3 regions of the Sphingomonas sp. BL-S-29 genome follow, and region 2 is predicted to be linked to each of the others. Evidence: riboswitches for the same ligand, from Rfam matches in the RefSeq annotation. Region 2 holds a riboswitch; each other region holds the start of a gene.
What was found. Region 2 has a riboswitch for cobalamin ahead of metE (5-methyltetrahydropteroyltriglutamate--homocysteine S-methyltransferase). Riboswitches for the same ligand answer to the same signal wherever they lie in the genome.
Positions count from the first base shown of each region.

Region 1: another riboswitch for cobalamin. It lies ahead of ACZ1I2_RS10070 (TonB-dependent receptor plug domain-containing protein); the one in region 2 lies ahead of metE (5-methyltetrahydropteroyltriglutamate--homocysteine S-methyltransferase).
Region 3: another riboswitch for cobalamin. It lies ahead of cobW (cobalamin biosynthesis protein CobW); the one in region 2 lies ahead of metE (5-methyltetrahydropteroyltriglutamate--homocysteine S-methyltransferase).

Region 1 is NZ_CM145482.1:2,102,098-2,104,355, reverse strand. Features, by position in the region: gene ACZ1I2_RS10080 (ABC transporter ATP-binding protein) at 1-56, shown strand, start outside; gene ACZ1I2_RS10075 (phytanoyl-CoA dioxygenase family protein) at 53-745, shown strand; cobalamin riboswitch at 792-975, shown strand; gene ACZ1I2_RS10070 (TonB-dependent receptor plug domain-containing protein) at 1,116-2,258, shown strand, end outside.
Region 2 is NZ_CM145482.1:5,143,337-5,145,594, reverse strand. Features, by position in the region: gene ACZ1I2_RS24215 (MFS transporter) at 1-133, shown strand, start outside; gene ACZ1I2_RS24210 (DUF1993 domain-containing protein) at 183-704, opposite strand; cobalamin riboswitch at 834-1,049, shown strand; gene metE (5-methyltetrahydropteroyltriglutamate--homocysteine S-methyltransferase) at 1,163-2,258, shown strand, end outside.
Region 3 is NZ_CM145482.1:2,111,565-2,113,822, reverse strand. Features, by position in the region: gene ACZ1I2_RS10115 (histidine phosphatase family protein) at 1-275, shown strand, start outside; cobalamin riboswitch at 346-584, shown strand; gene cobW (cobalamin biosynthesis protein CobW) at 867-1,901, shown strand; gene cobN (cobaltochelatase subunit CobN) at 1,901-2,258, shown strand, end outside.

The sequences.
Region 1 (2,258 bases), 2.1 Mb from region 2:
TCGAGCTGGGTGGCGACTGGCCGTCAATTACGACGCTGGGGCGGAGCAGGCCATGAGCGACGCGGCCTTCTACCGCGAGCAGGGATACGCGACGGTACCGCTGTTCGATCCCGCGCTGGTCGAAGCTGCCCAGGCGGACATCGCGGAGCATATCGACCGCGTCTCGCGCGCGCTCTATTTGCCTTTCGAGCAGAGCTGTCCCGATGCTCCGCTCGACGAGCGGCTCGACCGGATCTTCGCGACCGACCAGAGCCAGGCCAATCTCCTGCGTATCGCGATCTGCACCGACGCGCATCGCGGGCCCCGGCTTCAGGCAATCGCCAATGATCCGCGCCTGCTCGCCCAGGCCGAGCGGATCAGCGAACGCTCCCTCTCCGGCTCGGTCGTTCGCGTGCGGGCGAGCATTGCGAGCTTTCCCGAGCATCGCCATGCCTGGCATTCCGATGTGGCGCGCGACGACGGCACCTCCTGTGGCAATGTCTGGACCACGGCGTGGATTCCGCTGAGCGACGCCGGACCCGACAATGGCGGACTCGAACTCATTCCCGGCCGCCGCCCGGAACCGCTTGCCCGCCTGACCGACAAGGGCTTCGAGATCCCCGACGAGGCGATCGCCGGCCTGCCCCGGCTCCAGCCCGAATGCCCGGCCGGTACCGTGTTGCTGCTCGACCGCTTCACCCCGCATCGTACCCTTCCCGCGGGCCCCGCGCGCTTCGCGCTGGTCGTCTGGATGAAAGCGGCCTGACCGCGACGTTGCACCGCAGCGATTGCCTTGGCCGTGCGCAATGCGTATGGCCCGCCTTGCGACAGGTTCCCCGGAGACGGGGATTAAAATGGGAACGGGAAGAACCCGGCTGCCCCTGCAACTGTAAGCGGCGAGCCACCGGCCACATGCCATTGGGAGCGATCCCGAGAAGGCGGCCGGACCGGCATAGACCCGCGAGCCAGGAGACCTGCCCGTCGCGGTCGTCCTTCGTGCGGACAGGGTGTTCCGGGCGGACGGGGGTAAACCCGAGCGACGACGATAACGACCGCGCGCGCGCGGCCGATGTCGCTTGCCTGGAACGGCTCGGCATCGGTCGCGCGACCCGCGGCACTGTCGAATAAGGGTTTGCATGTTGAAATTCGTTTTCCGCGTTACCGTCTCCATCGCTGCGCTCGGCGTGGCCTCCATCGCCTATGCCCAGCAAGCGCCGGCGCCCGACGCGGCCGCCGATGCGGACGCCGGCGAGGTCGTCGTCACCGCCATGCGCGTCCCGACCCCCGCGGATCAGGTCGCCGCTTCGGTGACCGTGCTCGACAAGGCCGCGATCGACCGCAGCCAGGATATCGGCGTCAGCGAGTTGCTGCTGCGCACGCCTGGGGTGAGCATCTCGCGCAACGGCGGCTATGGCACCTCGACCTCGGTGCGCATCCGCGGCGCCGAGACCGACCAGACCGTGGTGGTGATCGACGGCGTTAAGCTCAACGACCCGTCCTCGACTGGCGGCGGCTATAATTTCGCCAATCTGCTGGTCGGCGACGCCTCGCGAATCGAAGTGCTGCGCGGCCCGCAGTCGATCCTGTGGGGCAGCCAGGCGATCGGCGGCGTGGTCAATGTCGTGACCGCGAGGCCGGAGAAGGCGCTGGAGGGAAGCTTCGATATCGAGACGGGTTCGCGCGAGACGGTCAGCGCGCGTGCCGCGATCGGCGGCAAGACCGGACCCGTTACCTGGCGGCTCGGCGGCCAGACCTTCACCACGGGTGGCATCTCCGCCATCGCTCCGGCGTTCGGTGGCAAGGAAGCGGACGGTTATGCCAACCAAAACGTGTCGGCACGCGTAGAGGTCGCCGTGGCAAGCAACATCAGCCTCGACCTGCGTTCCTATTATTCGAGCGGCCGCACCGACATCGACGCAACGACCGGCGATACGCCCGAATATTCGCGCAACAAGGAATTCGTCGGCTATGCCGGCGCCAATATCGACCTGCTCGGTGGCCGGTTCCGCAACCGCTTCGGCTATGGCTACACCAACACCGATCGCGAAAACTACAATCCGAGTCGGGCGCGACCGCAGACCTTCGATGCTGCCGGCCGCAACGAGCGCCTCGAATATCAGGGCACCTTCGCGATCGCCAAGGGCTGGACCTTGCTCGCCGGTGCCGAGAATGAGCGCTCGCGTTTCCGCAGCGTGTCGCCGCCCGCATCGCTGGCCACGCCCGTGCCGGCGCCGGTAATCGGCAAGGCCGAGATCACCAGCTTCTATGCACAATTGAGC
Region 2 (2,258 bases):
CATCGCCGCGCTGATCCCGTCCATGGGACTGGCGGCGGTCATCATCATGGCGCCGGCGGTGGTCGCGCTTGGCCTGGTCGCCTGGTTCGGGCGCGAGACGCGCGGCGGTGATCTGCGCCACCTCGACGCATAAAGCGCGAGACGCCGATAACGACGAGGTCGGGCCAGACCTTCGTCACGCCCTACCGCTTGATACGCGGCGTTCCCATGAAATCGCGTTTGCCCAGCTTCACGCCTTGCGCGCGCAGGATCGCATAGGCCGTTGTCGCGTGGAAATAGAAGTTCGGCTGCGAGAAGGAGAGCAGGAAGTTCGCGCCCGTGAAGGGCATGATGGTTTCCCCGAAGGCGAACTGCGTATCGCAGTCCGCCAGGGCGTCGAACGCGTCGCGATCGAGCGCTTTCAGGCTGGTGACCGCCGTCTGCAGGATGCCGTGCAGGCCGGCAAAGTCGGTCGGCCAGGCCGATCGGTCGGGCGAGAAGCTGCCGGCCCGGACCCCCTCGATTCCGCCGACCGAATGGGCGGCGCAGGATTTCACCTGATAGCCGAAGGGCAGCATGTCCGGTGCGAGGCGGGTGTCGATCAGCTCCGCTTCCGTCCTGCCCTGTTCGGCGCAGAATGCCGCCGCCTTGTCGACCAGCGCATCGACCGCGCCCAGGATCTGGAGGTTGGACGGTACGACGGCATCGTAAAGGGAGAAGGACATGGGTTCTGGCTCCGGCTGACGTTGCGGGGCTTATGGAGGCTCGTCATGGTCGCGTCCATGTGCCGTTCGGTATTGAAAGCATCATATAAAGAATTCTTTATATGATGCTTGACGCGCCCGTCGTAACCTCTATCCTGTGATGGTCGAGGTTCTTCGCCCGGTTGCCCGGTCGGAGCTAAGACGGGAAGCCGGTGCGGCCCTTGGGCTTATTCCGGCGCTGCCCCCGCAACTGTGAGCGGTGAGCGGCGGTCCATTTTGCGTCACTGGTCCGGACAAGGGACCGGGAAGGCCGGATCGTCGCATTGACCCGCGAGCCAGGAGACCTGCCTCGTCAGATAACGTCCTCCGGCGGGGTGCCCGGTCAGGCCGCGTGCAACACCGCGCCCCAGCTTGTCATTAGGGCGTGTGCCCGTTGCCGTGCGTCCGGCCTTCACCTTGCCCAACGCAAGGCCAAGACGATGACCATCTCAGTCGCAACCCTCGGTTTCCCCCGTATCGGCCCGCGCCGCGAGCTGAAGTTCGCGCTCGAAAGCTTCTGGTCGGGCAAGTCGGATGCCGATGCTCTGTCGCTCGGAGCACAGGGCCTGCGCGCCGCCGCCTGGGCGCGGCAAAGGGCGTTGGGCGCCGACATCATCCCCAGCGGCGACTTCTCGCTCTACGATCATGTGCTCGACACCTCCGCGATGCTCGGCGCGGTGCCGGCGCGCTATGGCTGGAGCGGCGGCAAGGTTGGCCTCGACACTTATTTCGCCATGGCTCGTGGTGCGCAGAGCGCGAAGGGTCATGAAGGCTGCGCGCATGCGCTGGACAGCACCGCGCAGGAAATGACCAAATGGTTCGACACCAACTATCATTACATGGTGCCGGAACTGAGCGCGGGGCAGGCCTTCGCGCTGTCGTCAAGCAAGGCAGTCGACGAATTCCTCGAAGCCAAAGCGCTCGGCCACCATACGAGGCCTGTGCTGCTCGGGCCGGTGACCTGGCTGGCGCTCGCCAAGGGCAAGGATGTCGCCCCGCTCTCGCTACTCGATGCGGTGCTGCCGGTTTATGAGGAAGTGCTCGCGCAGCTTGCCCAAGCGGGCGCCGACTGGGTCCAGATCGACGAACCCTGCCTGGTGCTCGACCTCGACGACGATCAGCGTGCCGCGCTGAAGCAAGCGTACAAGCGCCTGTCGGTGAACGGGCCGAAGGTGATGCTCGCGACCTATTTCGGCGCGCTCGGCGACAATCTGGAACTGGCGACCGACCTGCCGGTGCACGGGCTGCATATCGATCTGGTCCGTGCGCCGGAGCAGCTCGAGCCGGTGTGGCAGCGTGCCCGGCCCGACCTGCTGCTGTCGCTCGGCGTGATCGACGGGCGGAACGTCTGGCGGGCCGATCTCGATGCGCTGATCGCGCGGATTGCGCCCGTCGCGGCCGAGCGCAATCTGGTGCTCGCGCCGTCCTGTTCGCTGCTGCACGTGCCGGTCGATCTCACGATCGAGATCTCGCTCGACCCGGAGGTGAAGCAATGGCTGGCGTTCGCGGTGCAGAAGATCGGCGAATTGTCGGTGC
Region 3 (2,258 bases), 2.1 Mb from region 2:
GGATCGCCGATCCCGGGGCGGGCGCGTCCGGCGGCGAGACGATGGCGGCGGTCAGCGTGCGTGTCGCCGAGTGGCTCGCCAGCCAGGCCGGACGGGATGTGCCCGTGCTGGCGATCACTCACCCGGCCGTGGTACGCGCGGCGATCGCCGCTGCCCTGTCGCTGCCGATCGGCGCGACGTGGCGGATCGATGTCGCGCCCCTCTCGGTGACGGTCTTGTCGTTCAATCGCATCTGGCGGTTGCAGTCGCTCGGGCCCATCACCGGCAGCGGATAAAGAAATCTCCATATCTTGCCGATGGGTTGGCAACCGCCTATTGGCGCGCTTGAGGAACGGGGTTGCCCCCGCGCCTCGTGATCGCGCCGGTGCCCCGAAAGGGGCTTAATCGGGAATGCGGTGCGGACGGCTTCAGCCGCCCAACTCCGCGGCTGTCCCTGCAACTGTAAGCGGCGAGCGCGATGCACACCGCCTCTCTTCGAGAGGCAAGCCACTGGGCCGATCACGCGCGAGCGCGAAGGCTTGGGAAGGCCGTGCATCAAGCTATGACCCGCGAGCCAGGAGACCTGCCAGCGCACCGGTCGCTCTTGCCCTGGTCCAGGGAATGGCCAAGGCACGGAACTCCGTCTGAGCGACGAACCATGCGGCTGGGGCCGCATCGGTGCATGGTGCCGGGTGCTTTTGGCGTCCGCCCGTCGTCGTGCATCGACCGCTCGCCCAGGCGAACGGCACGCCCCCGCCACCGATGTTGGTCATGACGCCTTCGCGGATCGCGCTGCGGCGCCTCGCCGCTGCGGGCGACGCAAGAGTTTCCCATTGGCGTGCGATCCATGATCGCGCACCTGTCGACGTCGAAGAAGGAGAAGCAGCGTGAGCAAAGTGCCCACTACCGTCATCACCGGATTTCTGGGGGCCGGCAAGACCACGCTGATCCGCCATCTGCTGGAGAATGCGCAGGGGCGTCGCATCGCGCTCGTGATCAACGAGTTCGGCGATATCGGCGTCGATGGCGAGCTGCTCAAGGGCTGCAATGACGAGGCCTGCCCGGAAGATGACATCGTCGAGCTGGCCAATGGCTGCATCTGCTGCACCGTCGCCGACGACTTCCTGCCGACGATGCAGAAGCTGCTCGACCGGCCCAACCCGCCCGAGCACATCATCATCGAGACCAGCGGGCTCGCGCTCCCCAAGCCGCTGGTCAAGGCGTTCCAATGGCCGGACATCCGCACCCGTGCGACCGTCGACGGCGTCATCGCGCTGATCGATGCCGATGCGGTCGCGGCCGGTCGCTTCGCCACCGACGAGGCGGCACTGGCGGCGGCACGCGCGGCCGACCCCAATCTCGACCATGATTCGCCGCTGGAGGAGCTGTTCGAGGAGCAGCTCGGCTGTGCCGACATGGTCGTGCTCAACAAGACCGACCTGGTCGATGCCGAGACGCTTGCGCGGGTCGAGGCGCTGGTCGACGCGGAGACGCGGCCCGGCGTACGGATCGTGCGCGCCGATCACGGCGCGGTCGATATCGCCGCGTTGCTCGGCATCACCGCCGCAGCCGAGGACGATCTCGATTCGCGCGAGTCGCATATCGACGATGGCGAGGAGCATGATCACGACGATTTCGACAGCTTCGTCGCGACCGGCGGTGAAGTTGCCGATCTCGACGCGCTCGTCGCCCGGCTGGGCGAGGTCATCGCCAAACACGATGTACTGCGCGTCAAGGGCATGGTCGCGGTCGCGGGAAAGCCCAGCCGCCTCGTCATCCAGGCGGTCGGCCCGCGCGTCCAGCATTTCTTCGATCGCGCGTGGAAGCCCGGAGAAGCGCGCCGCACCCAGCTGGTCGTGATCGGCCAGAAGGGGCTGGACCGCGCGGGAATCGAAACCGAACTCGCGAGCGTCCTCGGCTGATGCATCTGCTGTCCGCCACGCCGGGGACGGTTTCGAACGGTGACGAGGCAATCGACCTCGACCAGTCGCCGGGTGATATCGTGTTCCTGACCGTGGCGGACAGCGAGCTGGCGTGTTTCGCGCGGGCGGCCGAGGCGCTGGGCAACGGCGCCCCGCGCATCCGACTGGCGAACCTGCTCCAGCTCAAGCATCCCTATTCGGTCGATCTCTATGTCGAGAAGGTGATCGCGAAGGCGAAGTTCGTCTGCGTCGTCCTGCTCGGCGGCAAGGCCTATTGGCCCTATGGGATCGACGAGATCGCCGCGGTTGCCCGCGCGCACGGCATCGCCTTCGCCGCGATCGCCGATGGACGCGAGG